2 linked regions of the Nitrosospira lacus genome follow. The protein of the gene in region 1 interacts with the protein of each later gene in a pairwise test. Links are inferred from orthologs where the notes say so. Each region holds a gene or a part of one and is shown in the gene's direction. Other genes may lie near its edges. The genes, in order: EBAPG3_RS13405 and mrdA.

What was found.
Region 2: the proteins of EBAPG3_RS13405 (region 1) and mrdA interact in binary tests that used the Escherichia coli proteins (3 or more experiments, as listed by UniProt). The link is inferred for Nitrosospira lacus from one-to-one orthologs.

Annotation. Positions count from the first base shown.
Region 1 is NZ_CP021106.3:2,934,205-2,942,633, forward strand. The notes cover bases 2,506-5,513. They hold EBAPG3_RS13405 (penicillin-binding protein 1A), read left to right. Parts: upstream 2,506-2,848; coding sequence 2,849-5,179; downstream 5,180-5,513. Other genes in these bases: hemB (porphobilinogen synthase), read right to left, coding at 5,224-5,513. In the rest of the region: EBAPG3_RS13385 (dihydrolipoyl dehydrogenase), read left to right, coding at 1-876; EBAPG3_RS15485 (type ISP restriction/modification enzyme), read left to right, coding at 942-1,316; EBAPG3_RS13395 (hypothetical protein), read left to right, coding at 1,309-1,797; EBAPG3_RS13400 (SirB2 family protein), read left to right, coding at 1,912-2,301; more of hemB, read right to left, coding at 5,514-6,231; yihA (ribosome biogenesis GTP-binding protein YihA/YsxC), read right to left, coding at 6,366-7,058; EBAPG3_RS13420 (type III pantothenate kinase), read right to left, coding at 7,107-7,895; EBAPG3_RS13425 (biotin--[acetyl-CoA-carboxylase] ligase), read right to left, coding at 7,928-8,429. UniProt on the Escherichia coli protein: Cell wall formation. Synthesis of cross-linked peptidoglycan from the lipid intermediates.
Region 2 is NZ_CP021106.3:826,263-834,683, reverse strand. Bases 1-3,000 are described here. They hold mrdA (penicillin-binding protein 2), read left to right. Parts: upstream 1-546; coding sequence 547-2,454; downstream 2,455-3,000. Other genes in these bases: rodA (rod shape-determining protein RodA), read left to right, coding at 2,447-3,000; mreD (rod shape-determining protein MreD), read left to right, coding at 29-550; mreC (rod shape-determining protein MreC), read left to right, coding at 1-42. Also shown: more of rodA, read left to right, coding at 3,001-3,547; EBAPG3_RS03705 (septal ring lytic transglycosylase RlpA family protein), read left to right, coding at 3,606-4,721; EBAPG3_RS03700 (pyridoxal-phosphate-dependent aminotransferase family protein), read left to right, coding at 5,023-6,273; metF (methylenetetrahydrofolate reductase [NAD(P)H]), read right to left, coding at 6,347-7,192; ahcY (adenosylhomocysteinase), read right to left, coding at 7,277-8,421. UniProt on the Escherichia coli protein: Catalyzes cross-linking of the peptidoglycan cell wall. Responsible for the determination of the rod shape of the cell. Is probably required for lateral peptidoglycan synthesis and maintenance of the correct diameter during lateral and centripetal growth.

The DNA of each region.
Region 1 (8,429 bases):
GGCGTCGAGATGGCGCAAGCGCTTTCCCGGCTGGGGGTGGAAGTGATGGCATTTGGTGAAAACAACACCATTGCCGGATTAAGCGATCCGCAAATCAATGCTGTTGCGCGGGAGCTTTTGGAACGTGAATTTCCTTTGTATCTGGGGGAGAAAGCTGACCTGGATGCCGTAGACGAAGGTGTGCGGGTGAGATCAGGGGCTACGGAAGTTGTCGTCGACCGTGTGCTTGTCGCCTTGGGCCGGCGCCCCAATATCAGCGGCATCGGGCTTGAGACACTAGGTGTGGAATTGAACGGCCAAGGCTTGCCGCCGGTTGATCCGCACACCATGCAAGTGGCCGATCTGCCAGTTTTCATGGCCGGTGACGCCAACCAGCAGATACCACTGTTGCACGAGGCGGCCGATGGAGGACACATAGCCGGGATCAACGCCACTCGCCCCGCTCCAGTTTATTTTACACGCCGGACACCGCTTGCAATAGTCTTTGCCGATCCGGGCATTGCGACAGTAGGCAGCGGCTTCCAGTCGCTCAATGGCAAAAAGATACTATCGGGCGAAGTGCGCTTCGAACACCAGGGCCGTGCCCGCATCGGTCAGCGCAACAAGGGCATCATGCGCCTCTATGCGGAACCGGAAAGCGGCCGGCTACTCGGCGCCGAGATGTGTGCGCCCGCCGGCGAGCATATGGCACACCTGTTGGCGCTGGCTATTGATCGTTCACTGACGGTGCGAGACATGTTGCGGCTGCCGTTTTACCATCCGGTTCTGGAAGAAGGTCTGCGCACCGCCTTGCGCGATCTGGCAGCGCAACTTCCCCCCTGTGGCGAATCCGATCTCGCCGCCTGTGACGCCTTCAATGCCGACGCACTGGATTGATCTGATTTGATCAGGCGCAATCGGGCCGTATCGGCACATGCATCATCATACTGGACTCCGAAACCATGCTGCGTGGCGTCCCGGCGGACGCCTGGAACTATAAACTCGGCAACCGTTGCGCACCGGAATGGGTACTCGACCAATACAAGGAAAGAAAATCCAAGGACCCCACCATTCGCGAGAAATTCGATACTTATCGCTTTGCCGATTACAAGGAAAAGGTGATCGATTTGCTCAAACGCGGCCACAGTGAGCGTGGAAACGATGCGTATAACAAAGGCGATGAAGCAGGCGGCACGATGATTACCGGACGGATCGGTGTTGATGCATCGCCGCTATTGAATTCCGTGGATGAACCAGAGTCCAAGGCGGAGTGTGTCACTGCAAGCGGGATACGCGGGACAAACGAGCAACGTAGGGGAGTTACCTGTTATGGATGATTTCGCATTTGCCAGAGTGCTCCATGTGCTGGGTGTGGTGTTGTGGATAGGCGGTGTGGCGATGGTCACCACCGTATTGATTCCCGCTATGGCACAAATGAAATCGGCATCTGAACGCAAGGAATTTTTCAGCCGTGTCGAAAGCCGCTTCGCGCCCCAGGCGCGCTTCACCACACTACTCGTCGGCTTGAGCGGCTTCTACATGGTGCATATACTCAATGCATGGAGCCGTTTCGCTGAATTGCGCTTCTGGTGGATGCATGCCATGGTCCTGGTATGGGTGATGTTTACCTTGATGCTATTCGTGGTTGAACCCTTTGTGTTGCGCCGGCAGATTAATAATACGGCGGACCACGACGCAGGCAAGACTTTCGCGCGGATGCGGCGCATGCATTGGATAATGCTAAGCTTGAGTCTGATCGCCGTCGCCGGAGCAGTGGCGGGTAGCCACGGCTGGATGCTGCCCGGGGAGTCATCCTAATGCGGCGTGGTAGCAGACTCACCAAAAAAGTGAAGATCAAATGAGACGGAAAATCATTACACGTCATTGTGTTAAACCGACAAATGAGTGATCAACCGCCATATTCAGGATAACATGAGCTACGCGGCATTAAAAATGATTCATGTCACCAGCGTAGTCATCAGCTACATGCTGTTTTCCTTGCGTGGCGTGTGGATGATGCAGGGATCCGCTGCGTTGCAACAACGCTGGGTAAAAATTACGCCGCACATAGTGGACACCATGCTGCTGACCAGCGCCATCGCACTGGCCATCATGATTGACCAGAATCCGGTAAATAACGCATGGCTGACCGCCAAAGTCACGGGCCTGCTGCTTTATATCGGACTCGGCATGATGGCGTTGAGATTCGGAAGAACCCGCAAAGCGAAGATTTTTGCATGGATCGCCGCTCAACTCGTTTTTTTCTATATCGTACTGGTCGCCTTGACTAAAAATCCTGCCGTATTTCCCTTTACGCCATAAGCGGCGAGCCCAGGCCGGACTCCCGATTTTTAGCACGGATGGTTCATAAATCCGCGTGATGATTGCGCTGGATACTGTTTTTCAGGGAGACTTCATGGAAGAACGATGTCGTTTTCATAGCCCGCCTGAACAGGATTTCCATACGAAACAAAAGACCAGCGAGGAGGTGTGAATTTATGAAACATTCGGGCCAGCAACCAGAACCATATGTAACGTGTTATTTTCAGCGATTACTTTATAATCCCACATCCGGCAGTTGACCACTTATTAGCCGGTTTAGCATGATATTGGCAGAAAATTTTGGTATCAGCTGATTTTAACTTTTGGATGAGTCCGCTACAGGATAGATTGCGCTTCACTCTGTCCAGCTACCGGCTTCAGGATAACTGCACGCATTCACTGTGGCAACATCAAAAATAAGCACAATGGAAGAGTTTCAATTCCGCCGGCCGCTTTCGACCCTTATACTTTTTCCGCTCAGGATTGAAATTGGCTCCTTATAATTCCGGATATTCATTTTGACGCTCTCCTTCAACATTCAGCCCACATGCTAACCCGCTGGTGGGTTTATCTGATCGCCGCATTTTTTGCGGTAGGTCTGCTTGGCATTCTACTGGTAGGCTTCGCGGCACTGGTCACTTTTCCCACACTTCCTTCACTTGAAGCATTAACCGATTACCGTCCCAAAATTCCCTTGCGCGTCTACAGTGACGAAGGTCTCCTGATCGGAGAATTTGGCGAAGAGCGCCGCCAGGTGATTAAAATCAGTGCGGCGCCAGAGCGCCTGAAACAGGCGATCCTGGCAGCCGAGGACGACCGGTTCTACCAGCATGGCGGAGTGGATTACATTGGCATACTGCGCGCTGCTTATTCCAATTTCGCTTCCGGCGGCGTGCGCCAGGGGGCCAGCACCATTACCATGCAGGTCGCACGGAATTTTTTCCTGACCAAGGAAAAAACCCTGACCCGGAAATTCAGCGAGGCTTTACTTGCATTCAAGATCGAACACAGTTTGAGCAAGGATGAAATTCTTGAACTTTACTTCAACCAGATTTATCTCGGGCAACGTGCCTATGGTTTCGGCGCGGCGGCACAGGTCTATTTTGGCAAAACCCTGAATGACATCAATCTCGCTGAAGCGGCTATGCTTGCGGGTCTTCCCAAAGCACCCTCTCGCTTCAACCCGGTGGTCAACATCAAGCGCGCAAAAGCACGGCAGCTTTACGTACTCCGGCGCATGCACGATCTGGGCTATATCTCCAATCAGGAATTCAAGGAAGCGGAAAAACAGCCGATGCATGTCAAGCGCGACTTGCAGGAATTCACCATGCGCGCCGATTATGTGGCGGAAATGGCGCGCCAGGCGATGTACGAACGCTATCAGGAGGATACCTACACCAAAGGTTACAAAGTCTATACGACGCTGAAAAAACTGGATCAGGAAGCCGCCTATAAGGCCGTGCGCCAGGGCGTGATGGATTATGACAGGCGCCATGGCTACCGCGGCCCCGAGGCAGTTATTGACCTAACCAGAAATGGTTCCGAGCGGGAGGAAATACTGGAAGACGCGCTCCAGGAGGTATCCGACAGCGGCGATATTCACGCTGCCGTAGTTCTGGCTGCTGACCCAAAATTTGTCAAGGTATACCGCAGGGGTGGAGAAATCATCGAAATTACCGGTGATGGTCTCAAGTTTGCAGAGAGATTTCTTACCGGCAAGGCTGGCTCCAAGCCGCAGAATATCCGTAGGGGTTCCCTGATCCGCATATGGAAGAACGAAAAGGGTGGGTGGCAAATTGTGCAACTTCCCCAGGTCGAAGCCTCGCTGGTTTCAATAAATTCGCGAGATGGAGCGATTCGCGCCATGGTGGGCGGGTTTGATTTCAATCGAAATCAATTCAACCATGTCACACAGGCGTGGCGCCAACCGGGTTCCAGCTTCAAACCTTTCATCTATTCCGCCTCCCTTGAAAAGGGTTTTACGCCAGCGACCGTCATCAATGATGCGCCGCTCTTCTTTACCGCCGCGGAAACAGGAAGCGAGGACTGGGAACCGAGAAATTTCGACGGCAATTTCGAGGGTCCATTACGCATGCGCGAAGGGCTTGCCAAATCCAAGAATCTGGTGTCGATTCGTATTCTCCAGGCGATTGGTGTCCAGTATGCACAGGATTACGTCGCCCGCTTTGGCTTTGACCCCAAGCAGCATCCTCCCTATTTGCCGATGGCGTTGGGTGCCGGATCGGTCACACCAATGCAAATGGCGGTGGGATACGCAGCATTCGCCAATGGAGGTTTCCGCGTCGCGCCCTATTTCATTAAACGCATCGAGGACGTGAAAGGCAACATACTGGAACAATCGGAACCGGCATTAGCGGTGGAAAAAGCAAAACAGATCATCGATCCACGCAACGCTTTTCTTATGACCAGCATGATGCAGGATGTGATCCAGCGAGGCACCGCGACCAAAGCAAAACAGCTGGGCCGCACCGACCTCGCAGGGAAAACAGGTACTACCAATAATCACGTCGACGCGTGGTTTTGTGGTTATCAGGCCGATCTGGTCGCGATCGCCTGGATCGGCTTCGATACACCCAGACCGCTGGGTAATAAAGAAACGGGGAGCCACGCCGCTTTGCCCATATGGATGAATTATATGGCCAGGGCGTTAAAAGGTGTTCCAATGGCGGCTTATACGCCTCCGCCAGGCATTGCCACAGCTAAAATCAATCCCGTGACCGGCTTGAGAGAAGCGGGAGGTACGATGACGGAGTATTTCCTGGAGGAGCAGTTACCACCGGAAGCGGATAGTGTGAATGTGGTGGATGAAGCGATCAAGTCTGCCGAGGACGTAATAAAAGAATTCCTCGCTCATTAAACTTAAGCATTGCGGCACGCTTCCAGTTGCCTGTTTTCCCGCAATTACTCTCTCTGCTTGAGCCATCCCGCCACATCCATCGCGTAGTAGGTCAGTATGCCATCCGCGCCCGCTCGCTTGAAGGCCAGCAGGGATTCCAGAACGCAGGTTTTTTCATCCAGCCAGCCGTTTTGTGCGGCAGCCTTGAGCATGGCGTATTCTCCACTGACCTGATAGACAAAAGTGGGCGCGCCGAATTGGTCCTTGACTCGCCGGACAATATCGAGATAGGGCAAACCAGGTTTTACCATCACCATATCGGCCCCTTCTTCCAAATCCAGCCCTACTTCCCAAAGCGCCTCGTCTGAATTGGCCGGGTCCATCTGATAAGTGTATTTATTTCCCGTACCCAGGTTGGCGGCCGAGCCCACCGCATCGCGAAACGGGCCATAGAAACTGGAGGCATATTTTGCCGAGTAAGCAAGAATGCGGGTGTGAATGCACTTACGGCTTTCAAGCGCGGATCGGATTGCGCCGATGCGGCCATCCATCATGTCGGAAGGCGCAACGATGTCCGCACCGGCTTGGGCATGCGTCAGCGCCTGCTGCGCCAATACGGTCACAGTTTCCTCATTCATTACATAGCCGTTGGCATCGATCAACCCATCCTGGCCATGACTGGTATAAGGATCGAGCGCCACGTCGGTGATAATACCGAGCTCAGGAAAGCGTTTCTTCAGCTCACCTACAACGCGGGGTACGAGTCCCATTGGATTGACGGCCTCGGCGGCGGTAAGGCTCTTCAGACCAGGCTCGATCACGGGAAAAATAGCCATCGCCGGTATACCGAGTTGCAGACACTTTTCCGCCCGGTACATGAGCAGATCCAGACTTTGCCTTACCACTCCCGGCATTGAAGCTACGGTTTCCTCCTGTTTCTCTCCATCCAGTACAAATACAGGGTAAATAAGATCATCCGGGCGCAGGTGATTCTCACGCATCAGACGGCGGGAGAATTCATCGCGGCGCATGCGGCGCATTCTTTTCTGTGGAAACCGGCTAAATACTGACATGATCAACCTAAAAAAATAATAAATCAGATAAAAAATTAAATATGGGGAACTTGTACCCAAATTTTCTATCTTATTAGCAGACGGTGTTTAATTGTCTCCCGCTTTTCCTCCCTGAGCGGGTACCTTAATCCCTATTAAGGTAGTTTGCCCCCGGTTTTATTCCCCTTTAACCGGGGGCTTTTTATTTTCGTTCTCTGGCTTTGCGCAGAATTTAATTCCTGAATCAGATTTGTATCCAGTCCAAGCCAAGTACCCAGCAAGGCAGCAGCCTCTTCGACTCCTTCCCGGGTCATACTGGAAAATAATTGTACGCTACATTGCGGATATGTTTCGCGCAAGAACAACAATACATCCTTGAGTATTTTCGCAGCCTGCTGCCTGCTCAGCTTGTCCGACTTGGTCAGCAGCACATGTACCGGTTTTCCCGTTGATGCAAACCAGTTCAGCATTTGCCGGTCGAGCGGGGTCAAGGGATGCCGCACGTCCATGATCAGTACCATGCCATGGAGGGATTCGCGAGTCTGAAGATAAGTACTGAGCAGATGCTCCCAGTGCTGGCGAATTTCAGCGGGTACTTTAGCATAGCCGTAGCCAGGAAGATCAACCAGAAAACGACCGCTTCCCAATTGAAAAAAATTTATGTGCTGCGTACGTCCCGGCGTTTTGCTGACGAAAGCAAGGCGGGCGCGATTGGTAAGCGAGTTGATAGCGCTGGACTTGCCTGCGTTGGAGCGCCCGGCAAAGGCTATCTCCACTCCATCCGGCGGGGGCAACTGCCACAGCTGGTTGACAGTGGTATAGAAAGTTGTGTGCTGAAAAACGGACATATAACTCCAGATTAGCCGCAATGGCAAAAAAATGAACGCCTGACTGCCTCACTTATAATCAGGGATGCATTTTATAGCGCCGGTAGCGGCATCCATGCTATCCCGGGCAATCAATATCAGGCCTTCCAGAACCAGATTTTCCATCACGCTGACATTCAGGTTAAGTCGGGATTGCAACTGCCACGCCGCTCCGCCACAAAGGATGCAGTCAGGCACATGACCGAGAGTGGCGGTGAGTAAAGCGGCCATGCGCTCCACCGCCCCTGCGAGCGCATGCACCGCACCGCTGAATATGGCGTCGGCGGTACTGTCAGGATAGTCGCAGAACCTGCCTTCTCCAGGTTGTAGCAATGCGGTATGTTCCACCAATACGCTTTGCATCATATCAATACCTGGGATGATGACGCCGCCGAGAAACTCCCCTGTATCGGAAAGCGCGTCAACGGTCATGGCGGTGCCGGCATCCACCACCAGACAGCCCTGCCGTTGTAATTCCCACGCCGCAACCAGTGCCGCCCAGCGGTCGCTGCCGAGCTGTGCAGGATCGGCGTAGTAGTTGCGCACGCCACACTGGTAGGCAACGGCGGTAATCCATTGTGGTTCGATCCTCCAGCGGGAAAACAGCTCGGATAGATCCGCCTTCGCACCCGTACCGGCAACATGGGATACCACGATACGCGCGGGCTCCCGCAGGTCTTGCCATTCCCGCTCCAGCAGCGCCTTTTCGGTTTGTGCCGCCACTCCCAGTTTCAGCCAGCTGCTGCCATCGTGCAGCCCCCACTTGACATGGGTGTTGCCCGAATCAACAATCAGCAGAAGGGGTGAAGGGGTTGTCATATTATCCTAATTCCGGCGGTTGGGCAGGATGGTTATATCATCCTGCACAGCATGATCTCACCACTGCTGTAGCCATGAATTCCTGCCTCGGTCCGCAGCAGCAGCGATCCGTCAGTCGCTATGCCTTGGACCACGCCCTCCTGGCTTGAGCCATCGGGAAGGCTGAGTGTGACGGATTTATTTTCACATACATGGTGATCCACCCATTCTTTTTGAAACGGGGCAAAGCCCCGATACTCGAATTCCCGTAACATCGTTATGAGCTCAATCAATAGTACACCCAGCAATTTATTGCGGTCAGGCATTTCACCAGTGATGGAAAACACATCCGTTGCACCCTGATCTATACGCGCCTGTATGTTATCCGGCAATTTCAGGTTCATGCCGACACCAATCACCGCAACGGTAGGACCGAACATGTCTCCCTGCAATTCGATCAGTGTTCCCGCCAGTTTGCAGAGGCTGACCATCACGTCATTCGGCCACTTCAGCACCGCATCTTTAATTCCTGCCGATTTTAGCGCGCGTATGATA
Region 2 (8,421 bases), 2.1 Mb from region 1 along the record:
AAGCCGGAGGGCAAGAAGCGAGAAAAAGTTGGCGTTCGCTGATCATCCCAGGCAGGAAATTCTGCGGCCTGTTAAAGGTTCATTCATCTTTCTTAGCCTGATGCTGGCGCTGCTGCTGAACCTGTTACCGTTAAAGGATGCGTTGCTGACGTTCTGGCCTGATTTCACCGCGCTGACGATTCTTTACTGGTGTATCAATCAACCGCAGCGGGTTGGTATGAGTACCGCCTTTGGCATGGGCTTGTTAATGGATATCGGCAATGCCGGGACATTCGGCCAGCATGCCCTGGCATACAGCATCATGGCTTTTGCCGCGTTGCTATTCCAGCGGCGCTTGTATAATTTTGGTCTGCTGAAGCAGGCTCCCCAGATGGGACTGATATTGCTCATGGGGCAGTTTGTCGTGCTTCTGACCTGGCTACTGGATGGGGCGGATTTTCCCGGTTGGGATTTTTTTCTTGCCAGCGCTACCGGCATTATGTTGTGGCCGCTACTGTCATTGATATTGAGAATACCCCAGAGGCCCAAGTCTGATTCCAATGCGTTATGAAGCGAACGGTAGAGCTTCGTAATCACCCCCGCGAACTGCATCATTTCCGGGTACGGCTGGCCATTGGCGCCGTGTTCGTGCTGCTGCTGTTCCTTCTGCTATTTTCCCGATTCTTTTACTTGCAGGTATCGCAACGCGACCACTATCACACGCTGGCGGAAGCTAACCGGATATCCATTGCACCCATCGTACCTAACCGGGGACTGATTTTCGACCGTAATGGCGAAGTGCTGGCACATAACTACTCGGCCTATACGCTCGAAATCGTGCCAAGCAAGGTAACCAATCTGGAAGCTCTCATCAATGAATTATCCACTGTAATCGAGATAGCAGCCCGAGACCGCAAGCGTTTCAAGAAACTGATGGACGAGAGCAAGCGATTTGAAAGCCTGCCCATTCGCACTCGTTTATCGGATGTGGAAGTGGCGCGCTTCGCCGCCCATCGCTATCGTTTTCCTGGAGTGGAAATTAAAGCGCGCTTGTTCCGCCAGTACCCGAAAGGGGAAATTGCGTCACATGTGGTGGGTTATATTGGCCGCATCAACGATAAAGATCTGGAACAGCTGGAGGCCAACGAAAACCTGGCCAACTATCGCGGCTCGCTGTATATGGGCAAGATCGGCATCGAACAAAGCTACGAGAAGGAGTTGCACGGTATCACCGGCTTCGAGGAAATGGAAACTGACGCGGCCGGCCGGGTAATAAGAGTAATATCCCGTACCCCGCCAATCTCAGGCAATAATCTGACGTTGTCGATCGATATCAAGTTGCAGGAGGTTGCGGAAAAGGCGTTTGGAGACCGGCGCGGCGCGCTGGTAGCCATTGACCCCGCTACCGGCGATGTACTGGCATTCGTCAGCAAGCCGGGCTTCGATCCCAATCTGTTTGTCGATGGTATCGACTCGGAGAACTGGGATTTGCTGAATAACTCCATCGACAGGCCGCTGAACAACCGCGCTTTGCGCGGATTATATCCACCGGGTTCCACATTCAAACCATTCATGGCGCTGGCCGGCCTGGAGCTGAAGAAACGCACGCCTCAGCAAGGAATCAGTGATCCCGGATACTTCAGCCTGCCTGGCAGCACCCACCGCTTCCGTGACTGGAAAGCGGGTGGCCATGGCTATGTGGATCTGCATAAATCTCTGGTCGTGTCGTGCGACACTTATTATTACGGGCTGGCCAATGACCTCGGTATAGACAACATTTTCAACTTTACCGGCCAATTCGGGCTAGGAAAAAAAACCGGGATCGATATCGAGGGCGAAGCCAGTGGCCTGTTGCCCTCGCAAGAATGGAAAATGAAGCGATACAAGCAGAAATGGTACGCGGGTGACACCATTTCCGTGGGTATCGGGCAAGGCTACAATCTGACTACACCCCTGCAACTGGCTTTCGCGACCGCCATCCTTGCCAGCAAGGGTGCCGCCTTCCGCCCGCACCTGGTAAAGCAGGTTCACAATAGCAGGAATGGGGAAGTGCGCGAAATCGTGACGCAACCTCTATACACGCTCAATCTCAACCCCGTTAATCTGACGCACGTTCAAAACGCGCTGATAGCGGTAACCCGGCCTGGCGGCACCGCGGCGCTCGCCGGTGCGGATGCCGCCTATACCTTCGCGGGGAAGACGGGTACGTCGCAAGTGGTCGGCATGAAGCAAGGAGAAAAATATGTGGAGAGCAAGGTTCAGGAACGCCATCGCGACCATGCGCTGTTCGTTGCCTACGCGCCCACGGAAAACCCCAGAATAGCGCTGGCGGTGCTGGTGGAAAATGGCGGTCACGGCGGCGCTACCGCCGCACCGGTCGCCAGGCTGGTAATGGACTATCATCTGCTTGGCAAGTTGCCCGCAGAAGCCGCGGCAAAGGCCATCCCTGAAGACGAGGAGGGTGCGCATGATTAAGCCCTTGCGCTTATGGCACTACCTCACGCGCTATGTGGATGGGTTTCTGCTGAGCGGAATTCTGCTGCTGATGCTGACTGGCCTGGCCACGCTGTATAGCGCCACCGACGCAAACCTGAGTCGTGTCACTAATCAGGCGATCAACATGCTGGTGGCGCTTGGCATCATGTGGCTGATTGCGAATATCCCGTTGCAGCATATCATGCGTATCGCCCTCCCGATATACGTAGCCGGTCTTTTCCTGTTGCTCGGCGTGGCGCTGTTCGGTGAAATCAACAACGGTGCGCGACGCTGGCTGAACATTGGTGTGACGCGTATCCAGCCTTCCGAGTTGATGAAAATAGCTGTGCCGCTGATGATGGCGTGGTATTTTGACAAGCATGAGGCCACTCTGCGGCTCAGGGACTACGCAGTCGCCACGTTGCTGCTCCTGATTCCGGTCGTGATGATCATGCGGCAGCCGGACTTAGGCACCGCATTGCTGATTGCATCCAGCGGTTTCTACGTTCTGTTTCTCACCGGGCTGTCGTGGCGCATCATGGCCGCACTGCTGATCGCCGGAGCTGGCAGTCTGCCAATCCTGTGGTCGATGATGCACGATTATCAGCGCCGGCGTGTCATGACGCTGCTTGATCCGACACAGGATGCGCTGGGGGCCGGCTATCACACGATCCAGTCCACTATTGCCATAGGATCCGGTGGTGTCCTCGGCAAAGGCTGGCAAAATGGGACCCAAACCCATCTCGATTTCCTTCCGGAGAAAAGCACCGATTTCATCTTCGCAGTGTTCTCGGAGGAATTCGGATTGGTCGGCAATTCATTACTGTTGCTGCTATACCTGATGGTAATCGGCCGCGGCATGATTATTGCCGCCAATGCCTCGACCCAGTTTACCCGGCTTATCGCCGGCTCGATCACGCTGACTTTCTTCACTTATATTTTCGTCAACATCGGCATGGTTATCGGTATTCTGCCCGTGGTGGGCGTACCGCTGCCGCTGATCAGCTACGGCGGCACGTCAATGGTGACAATGCTGCTGGGATTTGGTATTTTGATGAGCATACAGACGCATCCTAAACTGGTAAAAACGTAAGGAAGATTGATTCGGGATCAAGAAGCGTCTCATCCACTATTCTGGCAGTCTGCCGGACTTGAAGGAATCAAGCAAAAAAGTGACAGGGCGAGTACAGGTTCTAAGGATCATCGCGGCAGCCATGGTAGTTTTTATCGCGGGCTGCGGCAGTGTCCTGAAACGCGATAACATGGGCAAAACACCTTCCGCCGCATCGGTAAAGCCGGCTATTGCGGCAAAAAAGGGCGGTTATTATCTGGATGACGGGCCCGGCGACAACCCGCCGGCTGACCTTGCTTCCATCCTCGACGCTGTTCCGCGGCATGAACCCCTGCGCCAGGCCAACATGCGGCCTTATGTCGCGCTGGGAAAATCCTACACGCCGATGACCACCCTGGAATCTTACCGGGAACGCGGGGTAGCTTCCTGGTATGGCCGCCGTTACCACGGACAGAAAACAGCATCCGGCGAAGTCTACGATATGTACACCATGACCGCCGCCCATACCACGCTGCCATTACCCAGCTATGCCCGCGTCACCAACATCCAGAATGGAAAATCCGTGATCGTGCGCGTCAACGACCGTGGACCATTTCATTCTGACCGCCTGATCGATCTTTCCTATACCGCAGCCCACAAACTCGGTGTGCTGGATGGTGGCAGTGCCTGGGTGGAAGTGGAAAGCATCCTGCCGGGCACAGGAGCCTCCATGCAGGTTGCAGCGGCACCTGCCCTAGTAGCGAATTCGGTCCCCATCTTTAACCCTGCACCGGCTTCTACACCAGCCCCCGCATCTTCCCCTTCAGCTGCTGCCAGTCGGGAAAAAACAGCCCAGCGTCCGGTTGGCGTAGAGCCGCAAAATGAAGAAGCCAAGCCGGATTTAATCGAAGCAGCCTATTCGCCCACGTTGCCATCCGGCGCATCCGTTCGCGACGTTGCCGATGCGCAGGTTCCCACGGGTACAAGCGGGGTCTACCTGCAATTGGGCGCATTCAGCGCCTACGATAATGCGGATAATTTCCTCGCTCACATGCGGTCAGAACTTCCTTCATTGACCCCTATCCTTGGCATTGTTTCGAAAGATGGCTTATTCAAGGTTCACGCCGGACCTTATCCCGATCACGCTGTAGCCCGGCAGGCAGCCGATAAAATCGCTCAAGTGCTTTCCATCAAGCCGATGGTGCTGGTCCGTTAGTAGTGAGTATTGAGGCTAGCCTGATTCCTTGCCGCCCTTTCACGAGGCTGGCTGCCTGACGCAACTATGCAATATTCATTTCCCAAAGACGGAACAAAGTACGATCTCTAGCCGCTCTGGCAAGAATTGATCTATGCGCGCATCGACTTTGCGCCTATACGCGTGTCAGCGCCAGCGCGGCAGCTGTCATTTTCCACCGGTTACAGCTCACGTGCACTTTCACTAATAGCCAATTCCCCCGTCACTTGATAGAATCGGACCTTCCGTTAAGTTAATCAGTCCACTACATTCAGGATCAACCATGACTACCAAGAACTTCTACCCCACCAAAAAGATCGGTACGTTTTATCCCCCGCAGCGTGTCTTGATGGGACCGGGGCCGTCGGATACCCACCCGCGCGTTTTATCCGCCATGGCCCGCCCGACGCTGGGCCACCTTGATCCTGTATTCACGGATATGATGGAGGAGTTGAAAAGCCTGCTGCGCTATGCCTTCCAGACCTCCAATCTGCTGACCTTTCCGGTTTCCGGTCCGGGGTCGGTCGGGATGGAAATGTGTTTCGTCAACATGGTCAGTCCGGGCGATAAGGTAATTGTGTGCCGCAATGGCGTGTTTGGCGGGCGCATGATCGAGAACGTGCAACGCTGCGGCGGTATCGCAGTGGTGGTGGAGGATAAATGGGGTGCGCCGGTTGATCCACAAAAAGTGGAAGATGCATTGAAACAGAATCCTGATGCGAAGGTCGTTGCTTTCGTCCATGCCGAGACGTCCACCGGCGCTCTGTCGGACGCAAAATTACTATGCGAAATCGCGCATCGCCATAATTGTCTCACCATTGTGGATACCGTCACCTCGCTGGGCGGCTCCCCTCTCAAGGTTGACGAATGGAAGATCGACGCGATTTATTCCGGCAGCCAGAAATGCTTGTCATGTCCACCGGGTCTGTCCCCAATAAGCTTTTCGGAGCGTGTGGTGGAACTGGTCAAGAATCGCAAAGGAAAAGTACAAAGCTGGTTCATGGATTTGAACCTGCTGCTCGGTTACTGGGGAACCACCCGTACCTACCACCACACTGCCCCCACCAATGCTCTATATGCATTGCACGAGGCCCTGTTCATGCTGTATGAGGAAGGGCTGGAACATTCCTGGGCACGCCACCAGCGCAACCACACGGCGCTGAAAGCGGGGCTGGAGACGCTCGGTATTGAGTACCTGGTGGAGGAGAAATCTCGCCTGCCGCAGCTTAATTCGGTCTACGTGCCGGAAGGCATAGACGAGAAGGAAGTGCGCCGCAGGCTGCTTGCAGACTACAGCCTGGAGATCGGTGCGGGGCTGGGTGACCTCGCCGGGAAGATCTGGCGTTTCGGCCTGATGGGTTATTCGAGCAAAATGGAAAACGTGATGCTATGTCTGAACGCACTGGAGACAGTATTCTCTGATATGGGCAAGAAGATTGAGTACGGTACGGCCGAGGCGGCGGCGCACTACGCCTATGCGGCCAATCCCCTGCCGCAGCAGGCCGCGCCGGTAAAGGCTGTAGCGGTAGCCTGATGCTGAATCAGGCCGGACAAACCCATTTTTCCCTGCACAAGAAAGGGAAAAATGGGTTGTGCCTTATTTCGAATTACAACCCCAGTCGTTGCCAAATGGTGGTCGTCAATCCCGCCGAATTCAGTGTATAAAAATGCAGGCCCGGCGCACCGGCGCTGAGCAGCCGGTCACATAAATCGGTCACGACATCCAGTCCAAACGCGCGTATTGATGCGCTGTCATCTCCATAGCCTTCCAGTTTTTTCCTGATCCAGCGCGGGATCTCCGCACCACAGGAATCTGAAAATCTTGCCAGCTGGGAGAATTTATTGATTGGCATGATGCCAGGCACGATGGGAACGCCGATTCCCATCGCTTCACACGCTTCAATGAAATTGAAGTAGGCGTCCGCATTGTAGAAATACTGGGTGATGACGGAATCCGCTCCAGCCTCCACCTTCCGTTTGAAGTTCAGCAAATCGTCCTGCGCCGAGCCCGCCTGAGGATGATATTCCGGATATGAAGCCACTTCGATGTGGAACGCACTACCAAATTCCTTGCGGATAAATCTCACCAGTTCATCGGCGTAACGAAATTCCCCCCACTGCGCCATACCTGAAGGCAGATCGCCGCGCAGGGCGACAATATGGCGAATACCCCCATCGTGGTATTTTTGCAACATGGAACGAATATTTTCGCTGGTTGAACCGATGCAGGAAAGATGGGGTGCGGCCGCATAGCCCTCCGCCTGAATTTCCAGCACTGTTTCCAAAGTGCGGTCCCGGGTCGATCCGCCCGCGCCAAATGTCACTGAGAAGAATTTTGGGTTAAGTTGGGCCAATTGTCTGCGCGTAGCGCGCAATTTCTCTATCCCCTCGCGCGTTTGCGGTGGAAAAAACTCGAAACTGAAAGTGGGAGCGAATCTTTTTTGTGATTCCATCTGGCATCAACTACGGGGGCTCAGAAAAGATACGACAGAATTAGCCATCTCTTTCTCTCCCCGCCGCTCTGAGATCCTGGAATGTCAGTACCGGTACATCGCCGGCTTATAGGGTCCGTTTTTATCCAGATTCAGATACTTCGCCTGCTCATCGGTAAGCGCGGTGAGCTTGACCCCCAGCTTCTTGATGTGCAGACGCGCCACTTTCTCGTCCAGATGCTTGGGCAGCACATACACGTTTTTTTCATAACGGGTGCCATTTTGCCAAAGCTCCATTTGCGCGAGCACCTGGTTGGTGAATGAACTGGACATGACAAACGAGGGATGGCCGGTGGCGCAACCCAGATTCACCAGACGCCCCTGCGCCAGTACGATGATACGCCGGCCTGACGGGAAAATGACATGATCCACCTGTGGCTTGATGTTTTCCCATTGATATTTCTGGACAGAGGCAATATCTATTTCAGAATCGAAATGGCCGATATTGCAGACAATGGCCTGGTCTTTCATTCTCAGCATGTGATCATGGGTAATGACACGCAGGTTACCGGTAGCGGTGACGAAAATGTCAGCCTGATCGCAAACTTCATCCATGGTGACGACACGATAACCTTCCATGGCCGCTTGCAGCGCGCAAATCGGATCGATCTCGGTAATCCACACGGTTGCTCCCAGACCACGCAAGGATTGGGCGCAGCCTTTGCCCACGTCGCCATAGCCACACACCAGTGCAATCTTGCCGGCAATCATCACATCCGTAGCACGCTTGATGCCATCCACCAGCGACTCACGGCAACCGTAAAGATTATCGAACTTGGATTTGGTAACCGAGTCGTTGACATTGAATGCCGGGAATGGCAGCTCCCCTTTCTTTTGCATTTCGTATAAACGGTGAACGCCGGTAGTCGTTTCCTCCGTTACACCACGAATATTCGCAAGTCTGCAGGAATACCAGCCAGGCTGAGTATCCAGTCTTTTCCGGATTGCCGCGAACAATGCATGCTCTTCTTCATTGGCTGGATGGGCGATGACCGATGGGTCTTTTTCCGCCCTGCTGCCAAGAATGATCAGCAGCGTTGCATCGCCACCGTCGTCCAGAATCATATTGGGCGTACCATTCGCACTCGATTGCTCGTCACCGGACCACTCAAAGATGCGGTGGGTATATTCCCAATAATCATCCAGCGACTCACCCTTGTAGGCAAAAACCGGAATGCCTTTCGCTGCGA